Regions from separate parts of the Thalassospira lucentensis genome, predicted to be linked through region 1. Evidence: riboswitches for the same ligand, from Rfam matches in the RefSeq annotation. Region 1 holds a riboswitch; each other region holds the start of a gene.
The links. Region 1 has a riboswitch for cobalamin ahead of metE (5-methyltetrahydropteroyltriglutamate--homocysteine S-methyltransferase). Riboswitches for the same ligand answer to the same signal wherever they lie in the genome.
Positions count from the first base shown of each region.

Region 1 (5,959 bases):
GCCTGAATGGGCATGCTGCGCCCGTCAGCCAGTTTAACGGCCTCAAGGTCGGGGGCTGCGCCGATCAGTTCGACAATCGGGCTTTGTTCAATCGTGATCCCGCGCGCGTCCATCTGGGCACGGATTTCGGGTTCCGGTTCGTATTTCCCCTGCGTGAAAAAGGTCGTGGGACCCCAGTCGGGGATCATCATGGCCTGATGGTTGGACATCGGCCCGGTTGCTAGCACGCCCAGGGCGCGGTCGCGCACTTCATAGCCATGGCAATAGGGACAATGCAGCACCGTTTTGCCCCAGCGCGGCATCAGGCCGGGGATATCGGGCAGGGTATCGACGACCCCGGTGGCAAGGATCAGGCGCCGGGCCTGAAAGCGGCGGCCGTCATCAAGCGACACTTTGAAACGGTTGTTGTCTTCGTTCCCGGTTCCGGCGGCATCCGGTTCCAGTCGGCTCGCCGCTTTTGCCATACCGTGCACAATGCTGACGGTGGGGTAGGCCCTGATCTGGCCAATCGCAAGTCGCGAAATTTCATCCGGGCTTTTGCCATCAAGACCGAAAAATCCGTGTGAGGCCGCAGCAAACCGGTTGCGCGGTAGTCCTGCATCAATGATGCATATCTGCTTTCGGGCGCGCGCCAGTTGCATCGCGGCGGACAGGCCTGCGAAACCGGCACCAATGATGATCACGTCATAAAGTTTTTCGGAATCAGGCATCGAAACCGGTTGGGTTGCGGACGGGGTGGGGATGGCGTCAGACATGATCGGAACTCCTGTGATATCTCAAAATCAATCATGTAACTTTATAAGTATCGTAAATTTCTGGAGTCAAGCATCTTGAAACTTTTGGTGTTGCGAATATGCGCCAAAGCCCGATAGTCTGGGATATGATGAATGCCAGCCCCAAGGAAACCGTTGATGCGCCGTGACAGCCGCCTTTCCCGCATGTTGCATGTCCTGATCCACATGGACCGGTTTGGCGGGGCGATGACATCCGATATGATTGCCCGGATGCTTGACACCAATCCGGTGGTGGTTCGCCGAACGATGGCAGGGCTGCGCGATGCCGGTTATGTGCGATCCGAAAAGGGGCATGGTGGCGGATGGGTGATCATTCGTCCGCTATCGGAAATCACGTTTCTTGATATCCATAACGCGCTTGGCAATCCGTCGATCTTTGCCATGGGGGTTGCGGTCGAACATCCCGAATGTCTGGTCGAACAGGCGGTGAATGCCGCCCTTGGCAGTTCGTTTGACGCGGCCGAGCAACTTCTGCTTGAACGGTTCGCATCGGTCACGCTGGCGGATCTTGCTTCCGATGTCGATCAACGCTGGCCGACTGAACCCGATGGTAAATGGACCGGACCGGGCAGCATTTTCGAACATCTGCCCAAGTCCAAAGATTCCGAATAGTCATACTTTACAGGTGCTTGCGGTTTTATGGAGGTACCCGTGCAACCATGACTTGCGGTGCGGGTAGTGATCCAATAATGAATAGCGATAGGGTTGTTTGATGATCCGTTATTCAATCCTGTATCGCGCCCCACCATCAGCCGAGGCCCCGATGACGACCAAAAAACCCGATTGGGATCATATTCGCGTGTTTCTGGCGCTTGCGCGTACCGGCAGTCTCAGGGCGGCCTCGCAGGAGCTTGGCGTCAGCCAGCCGACATTGGGGCGACATTTATCCGCTCTTGAAGACGTTGTCGGTGTCGTGCTGTTTGATCGCCTGCCCGAGGGATTGCGCATGACAGAGGCCGGGCGCGATTTGCGCCCGCGCGCCGAGGCGATGGAAGAAGCCGCCTTTGCCTTTCACCGGCAGGGTGACGCGATATCGGGTATTCGAGACCGGCAGGTCCGCCTGACCGCCAGTGCATGGTCGGCACTGTTTCTTGCTGGTCAGATCAATAGCAAACCCGACGGTCTTTACCTTGAAATCCGGCAATCCGACGATACGCAGTTGCTGACCAAACGCGAGGCGGATTTTGCCGTCCGGCATGGTCTGCCCCTGACCGGGGATTTTATCACCAAGCGGCTTGGGACGATTTCCTGTGCGATCTATGCGACCGAGAGATTGGCGTATGATATGCGTGGTATGGGGCCGGATCGGGTGTTTTCTGATGCGCCGTGGATCTGTTTTTCCGAGGAATTTGACCTTTATGAAAGCCAGCGCTGGTTGCTGGCCCATATTGACGGTAACAAGCCGCTGTTTCGCGCAGGCAATACCGCGATGCTGCAAAATGCGTTGCGCACCGGGATCGGGGCCGGGATTTTGCCATGCTTCCTGGGGGACCGCGATCCTGCATTGGCCCGGGTTTCGCGCCCGATCGAGACGCTGGATTCCGATATCTGGCTGATTGTTCATCGAGATCTGCGGGCGGCCGAAGGTATCAAGCAGGCGACCAACTGGGTTGCTGATATTTATAAACGCCGGGTGATGCAGTTATCAGGTGCACGGGCCTCTGGCGGTGAGGGAATGGAACTGAAATAGGCAAAAGAAATGCCGCCCGGGTTGTGTCGGGCGGCAGGTTCGCAAAGGGCGTGTCGGGGTTCGCGCCTTTGCGGGTACTTTCTGCTTTTCCACACCCCTGTGGGATCAGTTTGCGACCATTGCGGCCGGTTTGGGTGTGGTTTTACTGCTGACCGGCAGGATCGGGTATTCCACGCGCGGTGCTTCCCCGGTCAGGGTCATGAGGAAGGCGGTAATCGCCTTGATCTGACTGTCATCAAGTTCGGCACCAAGCTGGCTGGAACTCATGATCGCGACGGCCTGTTCCAGATTCCAGACCTTGCCAGAATGGAAATAGGGTGCGGTCAGTTCGATATTGCGAAGCGGTCCGGCGCGGAACACATAGTCATCCGTTGCCGTCTGGGTTACGGCAAAGCGGCCCTTGTCATCGGGCGGCAGGATTTCTGCACCCGGCTGTTCGACAACACCGAACGGATAATAACCGGTGCCACCGACATTCACCCCGTTATGGCAGGATGCACAACCGGTATCGATGAACAGTTCAAGCCCGGCCATTTCTGTTTTGGTCAGGATGGCATCGTTGCCTTCCAGAAACTGGTCAAACCGTGATGCTGGGGTAATCAGGGTTGCTTCAAACGCCTCGATTGCTCTGGCCATGTTATCAAACGTTACCGGATCTGCTTCCCCCGGGAAGGCGTGGGCGAATTTCTGTACGTAATCGCCCATGCTTTTCAGCACTTCGACAACACGTTCGGGGGTGCTGGCCATTTCGACCCCGGCCTGAACCGGGCCTTTGGCTTGTGCTTTGAGATCCTCGGCGCGGCCATCCCAGAACTGCGCTTCGTTGAACACCGCATTTAGCACGGTCGGGGCGTTACGGGGTCCTTTCTGCCAGCCGTGGCCGATGGATGTTTCAAGATTGTCATCCCCACCCATGCCCAGATTGTGGCAGGTATTACACGAAATCAGCGCACTGGATGACAGGCGCGGATCAAAAAACAGCATCTTGCCCAGTTCGACTTTTTCACGGGTAACGGCATTGCCCGAAACGGCCGGTACCATTGACGGAATGACTTCGAAATGTTCAAGGGCGGCTTCGCGCAGATCGGCAGGCGATGGCGTTTCTGCTGCAAGAACGCTCCCGACGATCCCCAGCATGGCAGTAACCGAAACAAGGCAGCCCGCTAAACCACGATATGATTTCATTTGCTCTCTCCCAAATGATGGTGGTTCGGGAAGTAAAGCAGGAGGTATATGCAGCGACGCTGATATATATCAAAGCTCTAAAATAAACGTGATATCAGTATGTTGATTTGAATTTGGCTAATGAAAATGTGCAGTTTCATGGTGACGCATAGATTCAATATAAAGAAATCTTTATGTCTTTCTTGACAGGTTGGACGTTTATCTGCACTGTATGCCTGTCGATGGTTCTTCTGCCCGCCTGTCGGGTAGAAGCTAAGAGGGAATTCGGTGCGTTGCATGTCATATGCGGCAATGCCGAAGCTGCCCCCGCAACTGTAAGCGGCGAGCTTTTGTCCATTCATGGTCACTGAAACGTTCTGGTGTTTCGGGAAGGCCGGGCAAAGCACTGACCCGTGAGCCAGGAGACCTGCCGCGACTTCATATTACGTCCTCGGGCGGGGTGCCCCGGTGGAGTATTGTGCTCCCACCGGGTATTTTTGCCGGTTGGGCGCATGTGCTTTCGCCAGGCCTTTGCCCCCATTTATTGGGGTAAGCCTATGTCAAAGAAAACTTCCATTCCGGTTTCAACTCTTGGAACGCCTCGGATCGGTCCGCGGCGCGAGCTTAAATTCGCGCTTGAGGATTACTGGTCCGGCAAATCGGATTTTGTATCCTTGCAGGAAAAGGCATCTGCATTGCGCTGTGCCAACTGGGCGAGGCAAAGAAGCCTTGGCGTCGACAATGTGCCAAGCAACGATTTCTCTCTCTATGATCATGTACTCGATACCTGTGTCATGGTCGGTGCGATCCCCGAGATTTATGATTGGCAGGGCGGTCTGATTGAACCTGCGACCTATTTCGCCATGGCGCGTGGTGACACACAGGAAGAGAGCTGCTGTGGGAAAACCACACAAAAGGGCATTCCGGCACTGGAAATGACCAAGTGGTTTGATACCAACTACCATTACATGGTTCCCGAACTGTCTTCGGAGCAGCATTTTACACTGGCATCGACAAAAGCCGTTGACGAGTTCCGGGAGGCCAAGGCGCTTGGTTTCAAAACCCGCCCGGTTCTCCTTGGTCCGGTCACTTTTTTGAAACTCTCCAAAGGCACCGGAGCAGGGTTTGATCCGTTATCCCTTCTGGATCGATTGTTACCGGTTTACGGCGAAGTCCTGCGTCAGCTTCGCGACAGCGGTGCGGAATGGGTACAGGTTGATGAACCCTGTCTTGTGCTGGACCTGAGCGATGCGGATCGCGCGGCCCTTAAAAAGACCTATCAGGTTCTGGGCAAAGCAGTGCCGAACCTCAGACTGATGCTGACGACCTATTTCGGTGGGTTGGGTGACAACCTGCAAACTGCCCTGTCATTGCCGGTGGACGGGTTGCATGTCGATCTGGTGCGCGCGCCCGAACAGCTTGACGCGGTGATCGCCGGGGCAAACCCCGAGCAGGTCATTTCGCTTGGTGTGATCGACGGGCGTAATATATGGCGCGCCGATTTGCAGGCGATTTATGACCGGATCGCACCGGCTATTGCATCACGTGGTGCTGCACTTTTTGAAATTGCGCCATCCTGTTCGCTTCTGCATGTGCCGATCGATCTGGAACAGGAAAGCGATCTGGATGCTGATCTTAGAAGCTGGCTGGCTTTTGCTGTTCAGAAGATTGATGAACTGAAAATCCTGTCGCGTGCCCTTGGCGACGGCATTGGTTCGGTTGCGTCCGAATTCCGCGATGCATCGGCAGCCATTGCCGCACGTCGTAAATCGACCAAGGTTCATAACCGTCTGGTTACCGAACGCGCCCTTGCCGTGACGCATGATATGGCCAAACGTCAAAGCCCGTTTGATATACGCCGGGCTGCGCAACAGGAAAAACTCGGGCTGCCAGAATTCCCGACGACAACAATCGGATCATTTCCGCAAACGACCGATGTGCGTAAATCACGTGCAGCCTTTGCGAAAGGAACGCTGGACGGGGCGGGCTATGACGCCTTTATCCAGACCGAGACCGAGGCCGCCATCCGCTGGCAGGAAGAAATCGGTATTGATGTACTGGTTCACGGCGAATTTGAACGCAATGACATGGTCCAGTATTTCGGCGAAAAGCTGGCGGGTTATGCCTTTACCAAACATGGCTGGGTGCAAAGCTATGGTTCGCGCTATGTCCGTCCACCGGTGATTTTCGGCGATGTGTCGCGTCCCGAACCGATGACGGTAAAATGGTCGCAATATGCCCAATCCCTTACGGATCGTCCGGTCAAGGGGATGCTGACCGGCCCGGTCACAATGATGCAGTGGTCGTTTGT
Region 1 covers NZ_CP136684.1:2,626,043-2,632,001, forward strand. Annotated here, with positions in the region: gene R1T41_RS12740 (NAD(P)/FAD-dependent oxidoreductase) at 1-755, opposite strand, end outside; gene R1T41_RS12745 (Rrf2 family transcriptional regulator) at 912-1,406, shown strand; gene R1T41_RS12750 (LysR family transcriptional regulator) at 1,507-2,484, shown strand; gene R1T41_RS12755 (cytochrome-c peroxidase) at 2,590-3,669, opposite strand; cobalamin riboswitch at 3,875-4,098, shown strand; gene metE (5-methyltetrahydropteroyltriglutamate--homocysteine S-methyltransferase) at 4,206-5,959, shown strand, end outside.

Region 2 (5,959 bases), 950 kb from region 1:
GCGCGCCAGAAGCTCGATACGTTCCATCGTATCACCGGTCGTTCGCCACGGACCAACATCATATCGCGCAAGGATTTCGGGCTTCAGGCCCGGCCAAAACTCGGCAAAAGCGCAATCAAGCGGATCAAAACCGGGATCACCAAGAATATCGGCAGCAAGGGCACGATGAAGCGATGCCTTCGGCCCCTCGCTCGCCCCCCTTGGCAATCTTGCCAATGCGACCAAAAGATCGGTCAAAAGATCGCCTTCCGGCGCTTTGCCAAAGATATGCAAACCATCGCGGATCTGAAGTTCCTTCAACTCGCACAGATAGTTGTCAAGTTTGGCAAGCGCGCTTTCCTCCTCTTCGTCCGGCTCAATGCCGCAATCGCGGTCAAGGCCGATACGGATGGCAAGCTCAAGAATGTCGCGCTTCAGGATCAGCAGTCGCCTTGGGTCAACCGCAGCCGCGTCATAATATTCATCCACCAGCGCCTCCAGATCCTTGAGCGGCCCGTAACTCTCCGCCCGCGTCAAAGGCGGTGTTAAATGATCAAGGATCACCGCCTGCGCACGTCGCTTGGCCTGCGTGCCTTCGCCCGGATCATTGACAATAAAGGGATAGAAATGCGGCGTCGGGCCAAACACGGCCTCGGGAAAGCATTCTTCTGACAGCGCCAGCGACTTGCCCGGAAGCCATTCCATATTGCCATGTTTACCAAAATGAATGATCGCATGCGCCCCAAAATGATGACGCAGCCAAATGTAAAACGCGAAATAGTTATGGGGCGGCACCAGATCGGGCGAGTGATAGCTTTCAAGCGGATCAATATTGTATCCGCGTGCCGGTTGCAACCCGACCATCACATTGCCCATCGGCAGGATCGAAAGGGCAATCGCCGCCCGATCCGGCAGATAAAACGGATCGCCTTCCGGATCACCCCAGGCATCTGTCACCTGCTGGCGAATGCGCGCTGGCAGGACGGAAAATGCCGCCTTATAATCGGCAACCGGGATCACCACCCGAACAGTCCGATTAGCCAGCGACTTGAAATCATTGGTCGGCCCGGCCTTGACCGCCGCAATCAGTGCATCACCATTTTCCGGCAGGTCATCAATCCTGTACCCGGCATCCTTCATCGCACGCAGGGTTTCAATCATCCCGGCCGGTGTATCAAGCCCCACACCATTACCAAGCCGCGCATCCTTGTTGGGGTAATTGGCCATGATCATCGCGACTTTGCGCAGCGGGGCGTCCGTCTTGCGCAATTTGACCCAATTGACCGAAAGTTCGGCTACAAAGGCGACACGATCGCGTACCGGGATATATTTGACCAGATCAATCTGTGTCAGGGCATCCTTGCCCGCCGATCCCTTGAATGACACTGCACGCGACAGGATACGCCCATCTACTTCCGGCAATGCGACATTCATCGCAATATCGCGCGCCGCAAGCCCGTTGACACCATCACGCCAGGACGCCTCACCGCCGCCTGACAACACAACCTGAAAAACCGGTGCGTCTACGCCGTCAAATGGTCCGCTCTGGCGTTCGATACCCGGCACCGCAAGGGAAAAACCGGTGGTATTAAGGATCAGGTCTGCTTTGGTTGCCCCCAGCCATTCTTCGACCAAGGCAGCAGCAACCGGATCTTTCAGGCTGGCAACAAAAATTGGCAACGGGTTTAGTTTATTAGTCTGAAGTTCTTCAACCAGTGCATCAATTACGTCCAGATTACCGGCCTGAATTAACGCACGGTAGAAGATTATTGGAACAATAGGTTGATTTTGTTTCCAAATTTGTTCGATTTCTTCAAGATTTGCCGTTACTTTTCCCGGCCAGTACAACCCGGCCTTGACCAAGGGTGCCGCCGGTTTCCAGTTCCAGCTGACAGATGGGTTTAACTTTTCATATATAAGACGAAGTAAATGTTCGGCATTTTCCGGCCCACCTTCGATCAGGTAACGCCAGATTTTCTGATATGTGCTGCCCTTAACCGTCGATAAGGACAGAAGTTCCGCATCGGGTTGATCGTCACCGGGCAACAGTACCAGCGGCACATCGTTGCGACGGGCCAGTTCGACCAGCTGTTCGATTCCGTATTCCCAATATCCTCGCCCGCCCAGAATACGCACGATGATGAATTTGGCCTCTGCCAGAACGTCGTCGACATAAAGATCGACCGACATATTGTGCCCCAGCTGCAAAAGGCTCGCCAATCGCAGGGAAGGGACATCCTTGCCAAACGCCGCATCCAGCCGTGCCTGCGCACCCGCGAGACAGGCAAGCTCGGACTCTGCCGCCGACAGGATAACGACATCGCCCGGGCTTTGCCCCAAATCGACGGCCTCGCTTCCATCGGTGACCAGTCCCGGCTGGGCGGCAAGTAAATGCATCGGGAACTTCCGTTTCTTTTCTCGGATATCAAGACCCTGATATCACCCGGCCTGCACATGCGCAGCCGGATGATCTCAGCATCAAACATGACTGCGCCGCTAATCAGGACGCCTTGATTGCCGCTTCGATAGCATTGCGATCCAGACCATGCAGGCCAATCACCACCAGTTCCGACCGGCGTTTCTCGGTTGCCGCCCACGGGCGGTCGAAATAACGCTGGAACCGTTCACCAACCCCCTGAACGACCTGGCGCATCGGTTTGCCGGGAATATCAAGGAACCCCTTGATCCGCAGCACATCAAACTGACGCACAACGTCAATCAAACGCTTCTCAAGCGCTGCGGCATCCTCAACATTATCAAGCGACACGACAAAGCTTTCAAAATCATCATGGTCATGTTCGTGACCATCGTCATGATGCGACGGACGGCTATCAAGGTCGTCCTCGGCTGCCGCACCAAGGCCCAGCAACACAGCATTTTCGACCTTTGAGTGCGCGGTTGCGATAATCTTGACGGACGGACGTTTCAGCTCGGCCCGGACATCTGCCTCGACCTTGGCAATTTCGGCCTCGCTCAGCAGATCGGTTTTGTTCAGAACCACCATATCCGCACAATGGAGCTGTTCTTCAAACAGCTCCTCAAGCGGGCTTTCGTGATCCAGATTGTCGTCCGCTTCGCGCTGCGCCTGAACCGCGTGATGATCATGGGCAAACAGCCCGTCACGCAACGCCGCCCCATCCAGAACGGCAACAACACCATCCACCGTGACGCGCGACCGGATTTCCGGCCAGTTAAACGCCTTGACCAACGGTTTTGGCAATGCCAGCCCGGATGTTTCGATCACGATATGATCTGGCGGTGTATCACGATCAATCAGGCCCTTGATGGTTGGCAGGAAATCATCGGCCACCGTGCAGCAGATGCACCCGTTTGCCAGTTCGACAACATCATCCTCGGCACAACCCGATATGCCACATCCATTAATAACCTCGCGGTCGACACCCAGATCACCAAACTCGTTGATGATCAGCGCAATCCGCTTACCCCCGGCATTTTCCAGCATATTGCGGATCATCGTGGTTTTGCCTGCACCAAGAAAACCGGTGATCACTGTTGCCGGGATTTTTCCAAGCTGTGCCATGTTCAATTGTCCTTAAATCCATAAATTCTGTTCTATTTAACTGCCATCGGAATGCCGGCAACCACAAGCGTCACCTGATCGGCAAGTTCGGCAATTCGCTGATGCAATCGTCCTGCGTGATCCCGAAAGCTGCGCGCCATGGTATTTTCCGGCACAATCCCGAAGCCGACCTCGTTCGACACCAGAAGAACCGGAATGTCCAGCCCGGGAAGGATGTCGCATAATCGGTCAAATTCGGCCTCGATATCGCGATCTTCCAGCATCAGATTGGTCAGCCAAAGCGTCAGGCAATCGACCAATACCGGTTTGCTGCCATCACTACTGCAGGCAGACAGGACCGTGCAAAGATCAAGCGGTTCCTCGATCGTTTGCCACATCTCGCCGCGCGATGATTTGTGAAGTTCGATACGGTTTGCCATTTCGTCGTCCCACGCACGACCGGTCGCGATATAAATACCGCCGCCTGCATGGTTGATCCGGTTTTCGGCAAACCGGCTTTTGCCCGATCTGGCACCGCCAAGGATCAGATGGATCCCGGCAAGCTGGCTGTTTTCAGCCATATTCTGGGTCATACCCGTTTTCCTTCGCTTTGACCTCCCACCGAGGCCCGATTGCGTCACCCCATATCCTTGCGAACAGGGATACCGATGGCTGGTTTCCTGGCTGCGGGCATGAAAGCAATCCGCCTTCCCGGCATGTTGGCTACGCATCAACGTTACCGGTGGCTGGTGACATCACATCACCCGGGTCACCCAACCCGTTACAGTTGCGGGGGCAGCACCGGCATCACACCGGTTTCCCATCACCAAACGGCAGCGCCGAACCTAGCAGCTTTACCCCTATGACCAAAGCCCAAACTCCGACCTAGCCATAAGGTCAGTATTTGTAAGAATTGACTGCTTGTGAGCGGTTATTCTTTAGGAGAACATAATTTTATCACGTTGGAATCAGAGCTGCCAAAAGCCGCCAGCGTGATCGCCGGACATTACAAAACAAACAAAGTCCGGATGCCGGAACTGCAAAAGGTTTCGGGCCAACTCTTGGGGTTAATTGGAAATTTGCTGATCAAATGGCAATTCATGAACAAATTCAACGAATTCGGAAGCTGAAATCAACAACCTGGCAAACCGTATCACGCGAAGACATGTGGCGCGGGCTGCTTGATAGATTGAACTATAACGATCAATCCTTTCCCGAATTCCTGCAACATCATGCCGTGAATGGTGAAATATCATTGGCGCGTCGTGATGTTCGAAACATTTATGCCAGCCGTCCGACCTGTGGTGTTGTCGCGACCATTATCTGGTCGCATGCGCGTGGCATTCGCGTAAATGCGCTTTCGCTTCTGGTCCGTGACCTGACCAAACTCGTGGAACTGTTCGAAAATGACGATTTCGACGAGGATCAAATGTCACAGCTTCTGGGTCAGCCGGGGATATCCATCCCAACCGCCAGCAAAATGCTTTCAGCCTGTGGCAAGAAATACAAGGGCAAACCAGCGGCCATCATCGACGACACGATTATTCAGGTGATAGAGGCACCGGAATTCGCGTCCGATTTCAGTGAAATCAACGAGCTTCGCGGCAAATCGCGCAGCCGCCCTATTCCCTACTACGAAGCCTATCTCGAAGACGTCGCATCAATCTGTGGCAGATACGATGTCACTGCCGATATGGTAGATCGCTTTTTGTCGGAATACGCCCTTTCTGGCGCGCGTGAAACCGAACAGCGAAAATCAGCCTGAAACAGATACCCTGCCTGATTTTCGCGCGGGGTTCTTTTCATCCAAAATCGCCAGATCGTCTAAAAGCGCAAATTCACACCGGTTACCCGCCAGCCAGGCTGATCGACACCGGCAATATGTTCGATCCGCGTCAAACCGAGTGTATCGACATGAAACGACAACGCCGCCTCAAGTGGTAGACCAAGGGCGCTTGCCAAAGCCGCGCGTACCGTTCCCCCATGAATAACCGCGACAATATCTTTCCCTGCCCAATAGCGCGTCAGCCGGTCAAACAACGGCCCGACGCGTTCGACAACATCCCCGAAACTTTCTCCATTCGGGGGATGCTGTCTGGCAAAATCCGTCCAGAAACGTGTGGTTTCCCCCTTGGGAAGGTCATTCCAGTGCTTCTTTTCCCACGTACCGAAATGCTGCTCGGCAAACCCGGTCTCACGGGTCGGCAGTATGTTTTCATCCATCAGTTCCAGGAGTTTTAACGCGGTATCAAGCGTTCGCGACAAATGACTGGTAACCCAGATCGCCTCGCGAGGCAGTTGACGCGCCAAGGCCCGCAACGCTTTTTCATCCGACAGATTAACCGGCATGTCACTTCGACCATAAACAAGCCGTTCCGGATTTGTCACCGGCGCATGGCGAACAAGCCACCACCGCGTCGTCACTACCTTCTGCATTCTTCCCCCAAGGAAAAATGTAAT
Region 2 covers NZ_CP136684.1:1,671,408-1,677,366, reverse strand. Annotated here, with positions in the region: gene cobN (cobaltochelatase subunit CobN) at 1-2,376, opposite strand, end outside; gene cobW (cobalamin biosynthesis protein CobW) at 2,480-3,520, opposite strand; gene cobU (bifunctional adenosylcobinamide kinase/adenosylcobinamide-phosphate guanylyltransferase) at 3,553-4,092, opposite strand; cobalamin riboswitch at 4,152-4,363, opposite strand; gene R1T41_RS08325 (hypothetical protein) at 4,423-4,629, shown strand; gene R1T41_RS08320 (hypothetical protein) at 4,689-5,264, shown strand; gene R1T41_RS08315 (histidine phosphatase family protein) at 5,324-5,935, opposite strand.
Region 2: it holds a riboswitch for cobalamin, as region 1 does, so the genes downstream of both, cobU (bifunctional adenosylcobinamide kinase/adenosylcobinamide-phosphate guanylyltransferase) here and metE (5-methyltetrahydropteroyltriglutamate--homocysteine S-methyltransferase) in region 1, are expected to answer to the same signal.

Region 3 (5,959 bases), 300 kb from region 1:
GCCGTTCGGAAGAGATCATTGCATCCCAAGCTTCCTGCAAACGTTGCTTTGCTTCACGGAAACGCTGCAGGGATTCTTGCGGGATATCACCGCTATGATCTTTTATCTCGCTCCAGGCGGCATCCATGTCATCCCACGCCTGAACAACCTCACTTGGAAGTTTTTCAAGGCCGCTTTCGGATTCCCTGCAATGTGCAGCAAGACCGAACTCCCAATCCTTGAATTCCTGATGGAGCTTGGCGTGCTCCGGAATGGGGCGGGCTGTCATGGGAGCCTCCTTTTGCTTTTCCAGACAGGTTCAATCTGGCGTGTAATCGTGTCATCGATTTGCAATGAAAAGGCGATTTTGGGGCATTTTAACCACAAGGCATAAAATCCCGGGCTTACTTGCCCGTCATGTCGTTCCACGCCTTTTCAAGCTTTGCGGTTGCCTTGTGGAACTGCTCTGCAGTGGTATTGCTTGCCGCATCACCTTCGGCCTTAAGCTTTTCCCATGCCTCGTTCATCTCGTTATATGGGCCGGTAATCTCTTTGGGCAGATTTCCGACCTGCATGTCGTTTTTCGCGCAGTAACCGGCCACATTCCGTTCCCAACTGTCACGGGACTGGCGCAGATTGAAAATGTCGAGTGCTGTTTGCTCTTGCATCGGTGCGTCTCCTTGCTCTGGTTGGCACTTTCGATGGTGGGTCATACCTGTAACGTTCCCTGCGGGGCGGAGTTCCATGCGCGCAAACATCAAGTCCCCTTGCCAAGTGAAGCTGGGCATGGAAAATAGGGGGATGTCACAAAGCAAAACCAAATCCCGCAAGGTCGAAATTGCCTCGGCGCGTCCCGTGATCGCCGGGGCTGAAAACGGCAACGACTGTCAGGAATGCGATACCGCCGCACGTCTTGGCCTTTCCACCGAACAGGGCGAAGCCGTAACGCGTGATGCGTCGCGTGCGACCGGGCATAACCTGTCGCTGCCCGATATCGAGGCGGCGGCAAAAATCTTTGCGCTTCTGGGGGATGCCGGGCGGCTGCAGCTTGTTCTGCGTTGCATGGAAAAACCGCAAACCGTCGGCGAACTGGCCGAGGCATCGGGCATGTCGCAATCCCTGACCAGCCATCACCTGCGTCAGTTGCGCGATCAGCGCATTTTGGCATCGGAACGAAACGGGCGTCATATCTTCTATCAGATTGATGACGAACATATTTCCCGTGTTGTTCGTGATGTCTTTGCCCATGTGACCCACGACTGAAATACGTCTTTTGCGTTGTCGTGAAATTGCCACATTCGACGAATGAACCCGCGTCGCGTCCGGTTTTCACATTGCGCTTGCGGGGAATTACCGTCATAAACGAACTGCTTGGTTTTTACCTGTCTGCTCGGGGCAGGTAAACGAAGAGGGAATTTGGAAGACCGTTTATTTTGGGCGGTCAAAGCCAAAGCCGCCCCCGCGACTGTATGCGGAAAGTGCCCGCCATCACGCCACTTGCGAAAGCAGGGAAGGTCGGCGACGCATGATGACCCGCAAGCCAGGAGACCTGCCAGGCATGGACCCGAACCGACTGTCGGGTGTGACAGCATAGGAGAAGTTTATGACCACGCAGACCGCGGCATTTGCCGCTTCAAAAAAATCGGTTCTTCTGCCGATCATCGTTTGTGCCGTTTTTGGCCTCGCGATCATCTTTGTGACCGGCCATGTTCAGGCTGAATTGTTGCACGATGCGGCACATGATGTGCGCCATGCAACCGGCTTTCCGTGTCACTGAGCCATGATGTCACGCATTTTCACCAGCGCATTGTTCGCTGGTGCTGCAGCAGGTCTTATTGCGGCCCTGCTTCAGCTTTATTTTGTGCAACCGGTTCTGTTGCATGCGGAGCTTTATGAAACCGGCGAGCTGGTTCATTTCGGTGGTGCTGCGGTTAGTGCACATCAGGATGTCGGCGGCATTGATCATGTCCGCGACGGGTTAAGCGTCCTGTTCACCATGCTGGTCTATACCGGATATGCGCTTATTCTGGTTGCGGCCATGGCGCTGGCTGAAAGCCGCGGTCACGAGGTCGCTGGTCGTCAGGGTATTATCTGGGGCATTGCCGGGTTCTTTATCGTTCATTTTGCACCGGGCTTTACCCTTGCACCTGAAGTACCCGGTGTTGCAGCCGCAGACGTTTATGCACGGCAAGTCTGGTGGTTTGCCACCGTCGGGACGGCGGCAATTGCCGTCTGGCTGATTGCATTTGGTCGCAATTGGGTTTCATGGGGGATTGCCGCAGTTCTGCTGCTTGCCCCCCACGTCATCGGCGCGCCGGAGCCTGATACCTTTACCGGACCGGTACCGACTGAAATCGGGGCGCTTTTTGCTGCCCGTGCATTTGGTGTCGGTCTTGCTGCCTGGGTGCTGGTTGGCCTGTTTGCCGGATATTTCTGGCAACGCGAAGGACAACGGGCCGCACAGGCGCAGACCGCCTGATCGCGGTCAAAGTACGATCCTTTTCGGGCGTGCCAGGGGCGCGCCCGATTTATTTTCAGGGTTTTCACGAGGAATAAAATGTCACGTTCACTTGCCCTTTTCGGGATTGGGCTGGTTTTCGGCGGGGGGATCGGTTTTCTGGTGGCGGCTGGTAACGGCATCACCCTTGACGGGCACGATCACGGTGATCCGATGGCGCATGGCGTTGCCGGACATGGTACCGCACACGGTGAAATGAAGATGGGGGCGGCACATGCCAGTCACGACGCCATTATTTCATTACCTGCGGGCACTGATGCACCACGTCTTGATGTCGCGATGATACCGGACCCGGTCAGTGGCTGGAACCTGCATCTAATGGTGCAGAATTTCCGGTTTGCCCCCGAACATGCCAGCAGCACGCATGTCCTGGGAGAAGGCCATGCCCATGTCTATGTTAACGGCACCAAGATTGCCCGCCTGTATGGCCCGTGGTTCCATATCACAGAGCTTCCGGCGGGCGATAACGAGGTCACGGTAACGCTGACGGCCAATGATCACAGCCAGCTTGCCGTCGGCGATAAGCCGCTGCGTCAGACAATGACTGTTTCGGTGGCACCTTAATCAAAGGGCCGGAATTCTGGCCTTAAGGCAAAAACGAAGACGCCCGCAGCCGCGTGCGTCTTCGATCCATCCATCCGGGGCGTTCAGATATTCCCGGCAGGTGGCAATGATATCGTCAATGTCGTGACGCGCCGATAATCCGGCAAAAAGATAACTTGCCCGCCCGGTTCCCTGAAGTGCAACCGATGTCGGGTCGCTGCATGATCCCATGCAGTCAACCTGTGTGACTTCAAACGTTTCGGGCAATTCCGCCTGATCAAGTGCCGTGCCTAACTGCCGCGCAAAACCATCCGCATCGACAAAATCCACCTTTGAGGCCGGATCAGCATCGGGTGCTGGCTGGCAGGTTTTGCAAATGACAATACGGGGCATCGGGCGGTCGGCCTTGGTTCTTAAATCGGGTGGTCACTATGGCTGCAGTGCTGGCGTAATTCATCAACTTTTTCGGGGCGTCGGGCATTGTGTGTGATAACATTCAAATCATGGTTTGAATGTTCTTGACTCCACAACATATGAATTGTTATTTGAATGTAATGCATGAATATAAATTTGAATGTTGGCGAGGTCCAGAATGTCCGTCATCGCAAAATGGGATCAGTTCCCGGCCATTGGAAATTGTGAAAGCTGCAAGTCATCGCTGATTGCGGCTCTGAACGACGCCGTACCGGGGCAAAGCTTTGTTGCTGCCGCCGATGGCCTGCACGCGCAATCTGAACTGAGTGGCAGGGAACAGGGCACGGTTGACGATGTGCTGGCCCGTCATCGCGACGGCATTTCGCATCGTCATTGGGCTGTATCGGGCATGGATTGCGGGTCCTGTGTGGCGAAAATTGAAACCGCGCTTTCCAAACGTGATGGCGTGCAATGTGTCGATGTGTCGATGATGCGCGAAATGGTGACGCTGGGTCTTCGCGACGACAGTGCCGAAACGCGTTCCGATATCAGCACCATGCTGACCAAACTGGGCTATCCGGCAAAGGAAAAGGTAATCCCGGGGGCGGCGAAATCATCCGAATCCGCTTGCTGCGCTGGCGGTTCCTGTGGTTCTGCCAATCCGGCTGCGACGGATAATGCCGCGTCGCAAGATACCGATGCCGATGACAAATCCCTGCTGCGCAAACTGGCCCCCTGGCCGGAAGCCGGGGACGAAATTGCATGGGCGGCGGTCTGGCTTATGCTGGGCGGGCTGGTTGGCTGGCTGGTTCCGGTCACCGATGCTTATGCCATGTCCATTGCCTCTATCATCGCGGCATTGCCGGTGATGAGAACGGCGTTCCGTCTGGCGGCAAGCGGCGCATTCTTTTCCATCGAACTGTTGATGAGTGTCGCGGTTCTTGGCGCGGTTGCAATCGGTGAAAGTCTTGAAGCCGGTATGGTCGTCCTGCTGTTTGCGATTGGCGAAAGCCTTGAAGGTGTTGCCGCTGGTCGGGCACGCAGCGGGGTTAAATCGCTGATGAAACTGGCCCCGGAAACCGCAAGGCGGGTTTCGGCATCGGGTAATGTGTTTGAAACGGTCGCCCCGTCCGCGCTTGCACTGAATGATATTATCGAAGTCCGTCCAGGCGAACGTATTCCGGCTGACGGTGTTCTGACCGACGGGGCCGCCGAAATTGACAACAGCCACCTGACCGGTGAATCCGTGCCCGTCCCGTCCGAACCGGGGGACGAGGTTTTTGCCGGTGCCATTGTCACCGATCGGCCCGTACGCCTGCGCGTGACCCGTGCGGCGGGGCAAACCATGCTGGATCGTGTGATCGAGCTGGTTGAACAAAGCGAAAAGCACAAGGCACCGGTCGAGCGTTTCGTTACCAAATTTGCCCGTATCTATACGCCAATCATCATGGCGCTTGCCGCCCTGACGGTCGTCATTCCGCCGGTCCTGTTCGGGCAGGGCTGGGAAGAATGGATCTATCGCGGGCTGGCCCTGCTTCTGATCGGCTGCCCCTGTGCCTTGGTGATCTCCACCCCGGCGGCGGTCACGTCGGCCCTGGCTCGTGCGGCCAGAATTGGTCTGCTGGTAAAAGGCGGTGCCGCGCTTGAGGCCATCGGGGCGGTTCGTACCATGGCGTTTGACAAAACCGGCACATTGACCGAAGGCAAGCCAAAGCTGACGGCAATGATGTCGGTGGGCGATATGGACGAAGACCGGCTGCTTGCGATTGCTGCTGCGCTTGAAACCGTGACCTCCCACCCGCTGGCAAAGGCGGTGGTTCATGCCGCGACGGAACAGAAACTTGATCTGCCGGAAATCACCGATGCGCGTACGATCGCCGGCGCCGGGGTCGAAGCCCGGATTGATGGCACGCTTTATCGTGTCGGGGCGGCCAAACGCCTTGATATCGAACCGGCTGCAAAAGTTGCCGACTGGCTTGCCGCACAGGAAGACGCCGGTAGCACGGCCGTTGTTATCCTGCGCAATGGCGATGTCATTGGCGCACTTGCGCTGCGGGATACCGCGCGTGCGGATGCCCGGGATGCGCTTGCCAAACTGAACGCCTTGGGCATCAGCCCAGTGATGCTGACGGGCGATGCCGAACGCGTTGCCAAACGCATGGCGGGTGAACTTGGTATGGACTACCGGGCGCAGCTTCTGCCTGAAGACAAGCTGAACGTGCTGGCTGATTTGCGCAATGATCCAGCGCGGAAGGGGCCGATTGCCATGGTTGGTGATGGTATCAACGACGCCCCGGCGCTGAAATCGGCCGATGTCGGCATCGCAATTGGCGGGGGCACCGATATTGCCCTTGAGGCCGCCGATGCGGTGGCGGTCAAGGACCGGCTGTCGGATGTCGTTAATCTGGTAAAGCTGTCCCGCACCACGCGCCGCGTGATCCGCGAAAACATCGGGTTGGCACTGGGGCTTAAGGCTGTCTTTCTGGTCACCAGCATCACCGGTCT
Region 3 covers NZ_CP136684.1:2,929,060-2,935,018, forward strand. Annotated here, with positions in the region: gene R1T41_RS14135 (hypothetical protein) at 1-268, opposite strand, end outside; gene R1T41_RS14140 (hypothetical protein) at 384-647, opposite strand; gene R1T41_RS14145 (ArsR/SmtB family transcription factor) at 781-1,242, shown strand; cobalamin riboswitch at 1,335-1,551, shown strand; gene R1T41_RS14150 (CbtB domain-containing protein) at 1,583-1,756, shown strand; gene R1T41_RS14155 (CbtA family protein) at 1,760-2,458, shown strand; gene R1T41_RS14160 (hypothetical protein) at 2,537-3,061, shown strand; gene R1T41_RS14165 (DUF1636 family protein) at 3,062-3,433, opposite strand; gene R1T41_RS14170 (heavy metal translocating P-type ATPase) at 3,633-5,959, shown strand, end outside.
Region 3: it holds a riboswitch for cobalamin, as region 1 does, so the genes downstream of both, R1T41_RS14150 (CbtB domain-containing protein) here and metE (5-methyltetrahydropteroyltriglutamate--homocysteine S-methyltransferase) in region 1, are expected to answer to the same signal.

Region 4 (5,959 bases), 230 kb from region 1:
GACTAAGGGCGGTTTTGCGTAGTTCGCCGAGGAACCCCTTGGCGCTGTCATCGGTAATATCGTTGCCAAGTTCGGTTTCGGTAACACCCGGCGAAACCATGGTAACGCGGATATCCCGGCTTTCCTGACGCAGGCCGTCTGAAATGGCCCAGACGGCGTATTTGGTGGCGCAATAAACCGCGGCGGTCGGCGATACCAGATGCGCCCCGATCGATGCGGTGTTGATGATATGACCACCGCCCTGTTCCTTGAACAATGGCAGGGTGGCGGCAATACCGTTCAGAACGCCACGGATATTGACGTCGATCATCTTGTTCCACTCGTCGATTTTCAGTTCGGCAAGTGGCGACAGGGGCATGACGCCCGCATTGTTAAACATCACATCAACGCGGCCATAGGTGTTTTTGGCGAAATAGACCAGTGCTTCGACATCGTCGGCATCGGTGACATCAACCGCGCGGCATGTGGCGGTGCCGCCTTCGGCTTCGATCTCGGCGACGATGGAATGGAGTTTGGCCGTGCGGCGGGCGGCCAGAACGACCTTTGCACCATTTTCAGCCAGAAGTTTTGCCGTGGCTTCGCCAATCCCGCTGCTGGCACCGGTGATAACGACGACCTTGTTTTCAACATTGCTGGACATAAGCGACATGACATCCTCCGTGTTTGGTTGATGGCGCTCAATGTGAGTGCAAACAGCAATTTGATGAATACACAGAACTCTTGATCAATTGCCTGATCCTCCGAACGGTACGAAAACCGCTTTTCAGTACAGTCCGGATCGGTATAGTTCATATTAGAGAAACAAAGGAGTTTGGTGATGTCTGTATTCGAAGAGATGTCTGAACTGATTGACAAATACTGCGAAGGAGAAGGCGTTGCCCAGACGCCGGTGAGTGCGATGCACCTGTATCGCGCGACCGGGCCATCGATGAAAGTCCCGACAATCTATAAGCCATGCCTTTGTATTATCGCGTCAGGTGCTAAAGAGGTCACTCTGGGCGAGGCGGTTTTCAGTTACGCGCCCGGAAAGTATCTGGTGGCGTCGGTTGACCTGCCCATTGTCGGGTGTGTGACAAATGCCAGTGCAGCCCTTCCGTATCGCAGTTTGTCGATTGAACTTGACGGCCAGATGCTAAGTGACCTTGTAACCCAGATCGATCTTCAGATCGGATCCGCATCCGAAAGCGATTGCGGGCTTCATGTCGATGATGCCAGCGATACCTTGCTGGACGCCGTGATGCGCCTGTTGAGCCTGTGCGATCAGAAAGACGATATTTCGGTGATGGCGCCGATGCTTCTGCGCGAAGTGCATTATCGCCTGTTGCGCGGCCTTCAGGGGGCCCGGATTGCACAAATCGGAATGGGCGGCAGCAACATGCAGCGCATTTCCAAGATCATCCGTCTGATGAAGGACGATTTTGCAGCACCACTGCGGGTCGATGATCTTGCTGCACAGGCAAATATGAGCCCGTCCTCCTTCCATCATCATTTCAAGCAGGTAACATCCATGAGCCCGCTTCAGTATCAGAAACGCCTTCGCCTGACGATGGCGCGCCAGATGATGCTGACGGAAATGAAGGATGCGGCGACCGCGGCCTATGAAGTCGGATATGAAAGCGCATCACAGTTCAGTCGCGAATATGCCCGCATGTTTGGCGCACCGCCCATGCGTGATGTATCGGCCATCCTTGGACGACTGGGCGGGGATGGTACGGCGGCAGCGAACGCCTATTAGGAAACCAGGTCCTGACCCTTGATGATTGCGACCGGTTTGCAATTCTCTTGACGGGTCTGTGTGACTATGTGACATCAATTGATGTCAGTATCCGACAAGGATAAAGGGAATTCGAAGCCGTTCGTCTGGACGGTTAACCGAAGCTGCCCCCGCAACTGTAGGCGGTGAGTGTTTTTCTTCTGAAAGCCACTGGGATATTTCCCGGGAAGGCAGAAAAGCACAGCGACCCGCGAGCCAGGAGACCTGCTGACATGACGACGACGGACCGGGCGGGGTGCCCCGGAGGATGTCGGTACATGTCACCGTCTCACGCAGGTTGCAATGCGTTATGCCTGCTTTCGGGTTCTGACATTTCCCGCCATTTTTCAGCACCTTTGCCAGTCTCTTGACCATAGTAACTTTGATGTTATGTTATAACATAACATTTATTGGTTTGATATGCCTGATCGGGAATGAAATTCCGGATCGGTATATCCATGAAAGGACGCAAAGTGATCGAACTTAACAAACGGGTTCTTGCAGTCGGGGTGTTTGCTGCAGGGCTGGCTTCTTTCGCGCAATACGCATCTGCGACGGAATATCCGCTTACACTGGAAAATTGTGGTCGGACTCTGACCTTTGATCAGGCCCCGAACCGTGTCGTATCGCTGGGCCAAAGCAGCACCGAACTGCTTTATCTTCTGGGGCTGGCCGACAGGGTGGTTGGAACGGCCGTATGGCTTGGGCCGGTACAGGAACAGTTTCGCGACGTTAACGCCACCATTCCGCGTCTGGCAGATAACGATCCCAGCTTTGAAAGTGTGGTCGGCCAGAAACCCGATTTGGTCACAACCCAGTTCCAATGGCATATCGGCCCGAATGGCAAGGTCGGAACGATTGACCAGTTTGCCGAACTTTCAATCCCGGTCTATACCGCACCGGCTGATTGCATGGGCAAGGACAACACCACGGGCGGCGACGGAACCCGAATCGATGCCTTTTCGATGGATCAGATCTATCAGGGGATAGATGACCTTTCGAAAATCTTCGATGTCGAGGAACGTGGCGCCGAACTGATTGCCGATTTCAAAGCCCGCGAAAAAGCCGCACGTGAAAAAGTCGCCGCCGTCAACGGCAAGGGCATTTCGGCCCTGTTCTGGTTCTCCAGTGCTGAAATCGATGTTGATCCGTTTGTTGCCGGTCAGAAAGGTGCGCCGGCCTATGTCATGTCGATCCTTGGTGTCGACAATGTTATCGACAGTGACGATGAATGGCCCACAGTCGGGTGGGAAACCATCGCACGAACCAATCCCGATATCATTGCGATTGGCAAAATGGATCGTCGCCGTTTTCCGGCTGATGACTGGGAACTGAAAATGCAGTTCCTGAAATCCGATCCGGTAACCAGTCAGATGAGTGCCGTCAAAAGCGGAAATATCGTCGTCATGGATGCCCAGTCGATGAACCCGACCATGCGGACAATCGAGGGCATTGAAACGCTGGCCAAGGCAATCGAGGCGTTCGAGGCTACTCAGTGATCGGGCCAGTGATCAGACCAGTGATCGGTAAAGTCATTTCCAGCCCCGTTTTCCTAAAACGCATCAGCGTGGCATTTGCCGCGCTGATGTTGCTGGCTGCGGTCCTGGCGGTTGCCGCATCGGTGGGTGAAACAGCAATCCCGGTGGGTACGGTGATCGATACGATTGCCAATCATTTATGGGATGCCGGTCATCCGGTGGATGCGATCGATGCCGGTATTGTCTGGAACTATCGGCTGAGCCGCGCCATCGTTGCCGCAAGTTGCGGGGCGGCCTTGGCCGTTTCCGGCGCGGTCCTGCAGGCGCTTTTGCGCAACAGTCTTGCCGATCCCTATCTGCTGGGCATTTCTGCCGGGGCGTCGACCGGTGCGGTCAGTATCGTGATTCTTGGTCTTGGGGCCGGGATGCTTTCACTGTCACTTGGTGCATTTATCGGCGCAGTGGCGGCATTCGCCTTTGTGACTCTTCTGGCGTTACAGGCCGGGCGCGGCACGGGGGCAATCATTCTGGCCGGGATTGCCGGGTCGCAGATGTTTAACGCCCTGACATCCTTCATTGTCACCAAGTCAGCCAGTGCGGAACAGGCGCGCGGCATCATGTTCTGGCTTCTGGGCAATCTTAGCGGCGTGCGCTGGCCCGATGTGTGGCTGGCCTTGCCCGTGGCTATTGTCGGGCTTATCGTGTGTCTTTGGCATGCACGCGCACTTGATGCCTTTACGTTTGGCCGTGAATCCGCGGCATCACTTGGTGTTCCGGTCAGACGCGTTTATGCCGTCCTGATTGCTGCGGCGGCAATGATGACCGCGGTGATGGTCAGCATCGTGGGCTCCATCGGCTTTGTTGGACTGGTAATCCCGCATGCCGCGCGCTTCTTTGTCGGAACGCGCCATGGGCTGGTATTGCCGTTATCGGCATTGATTGGCGCACTGTTTCTGGTCTGTGCCGATGTCATCTCACGCGTGATCGTTCCGGGGCAGGTGTTGCCAATCGGGGTGATTACTGCCCTTGTCGGGGCGCCGGCCTTTGCCCTGATCCTGTGTCACGGAAGGATTTTGCGATGACCCTGGAACTGCGCGATATCGTCTGGTCTGCCGGTTTTCGCAAGATCATTAAAAATGTCTCGATCCGGGTTGAACCAGGCGAGTTCCTTGGCCTGATCGGGCCGAATGGATCGGGCAAAACAAGTTTGATGTCGGTTTTGGCCGGTATTCGTCCACCTGATCAGGGGCATGCGATGCTGGCAGGGCAGGACATGAAAAAGCATGGCCGTCGCAAACTGGCCCGGCAGATCGGCTTTGTCGAACAGCAGGCCGACACCACAGACCGCTTGACCGCGCGCGAGGCGGTGGCACTGGGGCGCACACCATATCTCAGCATGCTGTCACCCTGGTCTGAACGGGATGATGCGATTGTTAACCGCGCCCTTGGTGATGTCGACATGACCCATCTGGCCGACCGGTTCTGGCATACACTTTCGGGCGGCGAGAAGCAGCGGGTTCATATTGCGCGCGCGCTGGCACAGGAACCGAAATTCCTGTTACTGGACGAGCCAACAAACCATCTGGATATCCGCCATCAGCTTGGATTACTGGAACTGGTGCGCGAATTGCCGGTTACCGTGGTCGCAGCCCTGCACGATCTGAACCATGCCGCGATGTATTGCGACCGGATTGCCGTGATGCGTGATGGGGAACTGGTGGGCATTGGCAGCCCTGCCGACATTCTGACATCGGAAAATCTGCGCGATGTGTTCGGTGTCGAGGCAACCATCGAACATGGCCCGAATGGTGAATGTGCGGTGCGTTATCACGCAGGCATGAAAAAAGACCGGGCTGCATGACCCGGTCTTTTTTAATTCAAAGGCTTACTTCTGTTCGCGGGCAATCGCGCGCCAGCCGATATCACGGCGGCAGAAACCGCCCGGCCAGTTAATGGCGTCAACGGCTTCGTAGGCGCGTTTCTGCGCCTCGGTCACCGACGTGCCACGTGCGGTAACGCCAAGAACACGACCCCCTGTCGCGGTCAGTTGGTCACCATCCATTTTCGTTCCCGCATGCAGGACCTTGACCTTGTCCATCGCATCCGCATCGGCAACGTTTCTGATCTCGGTGCCTTTTTCGTAGCTGCCCGGATAACCCTTGGCGGCCATGACAACGACCATGGCGGTTTCATCATGCCATTCGGGTTTGACGGTATCGAGTTTTCCGGTGGCCGCCCCATCAAGGATATCAAGCATATCCGATTTCAGGCGCGTCATCAGAACCTGGCATTCCGGGTCGCCAAAACGGATGTTGTATTCGATCAGTTTCGGATTGCCCGCATCGTCAATCATCAGACCGGCAAACAAAACCCCCTTGAACGGATGGCCTTCGGCGGCCATGCCCTTGACGGTCGGAACAATGATCTGTTCCATGACCTTGTCTTCAACCGATTGCGTAAAGACCGGTGCGGGGGAATAGGCACCCATACCGCCGGTATTCGGGCCGGTATCGCCTTCGCCAACGGCCTTGTGATCCTGTGCCGCAATCAGGGGGATGACGTTCTCGCCATCGCAGACGGCAAAGAAGGATGCTTCTTCGCCGGTCATGAATTCCTCGATCACCAGTTCCGCACCGGCATCGCCGAACTTGCCACCAACCATGCATTCGTCAATTGCGGCAAAGGCTTCGTCAACTGTCTGGCAAATCGTCACACCCTTGCCTGCGGC
Region 4 covers NZ_CP136684.1:2,396,372-2,402,330, forward strand. Annotated here, with positions in the region: gene R1T41_RS11630 (SDR family oxidoreductase) at 1-649, opposite strand, end outside; gene R1T41_RS11635 (AraC family transcriptional regulator) at 818-1,735, shown strand; cobalamin riboswitch at 1,804-2,001, shown strand; gene R1T41_RS11640 (ABC transporter substrate-binding protein) at 2,212-3,252, shown strand; gene R1T41_RS11645 (iron ABC transporter permease) at 3,261-4,313, shown strand; gene R1T41_RS11650 (ABC transporter ATP-binding protein) at 4,310-5,092, shown strand; gene purD (phosphoribosylamine--glycine ligase) at 5,117-5,959, opposite strand, start outside.
Region 4: it holds a riboswitch for cobalamin, as region 1 does, so the genes downstream of both, R1T41_RS11640 (ABC transporter substrate-binding protein) here and metE (5-methyltetrahydropteroyltriglutamate--homocysteine S-methyltransferase) in region 1, are expected to answer to the same signal.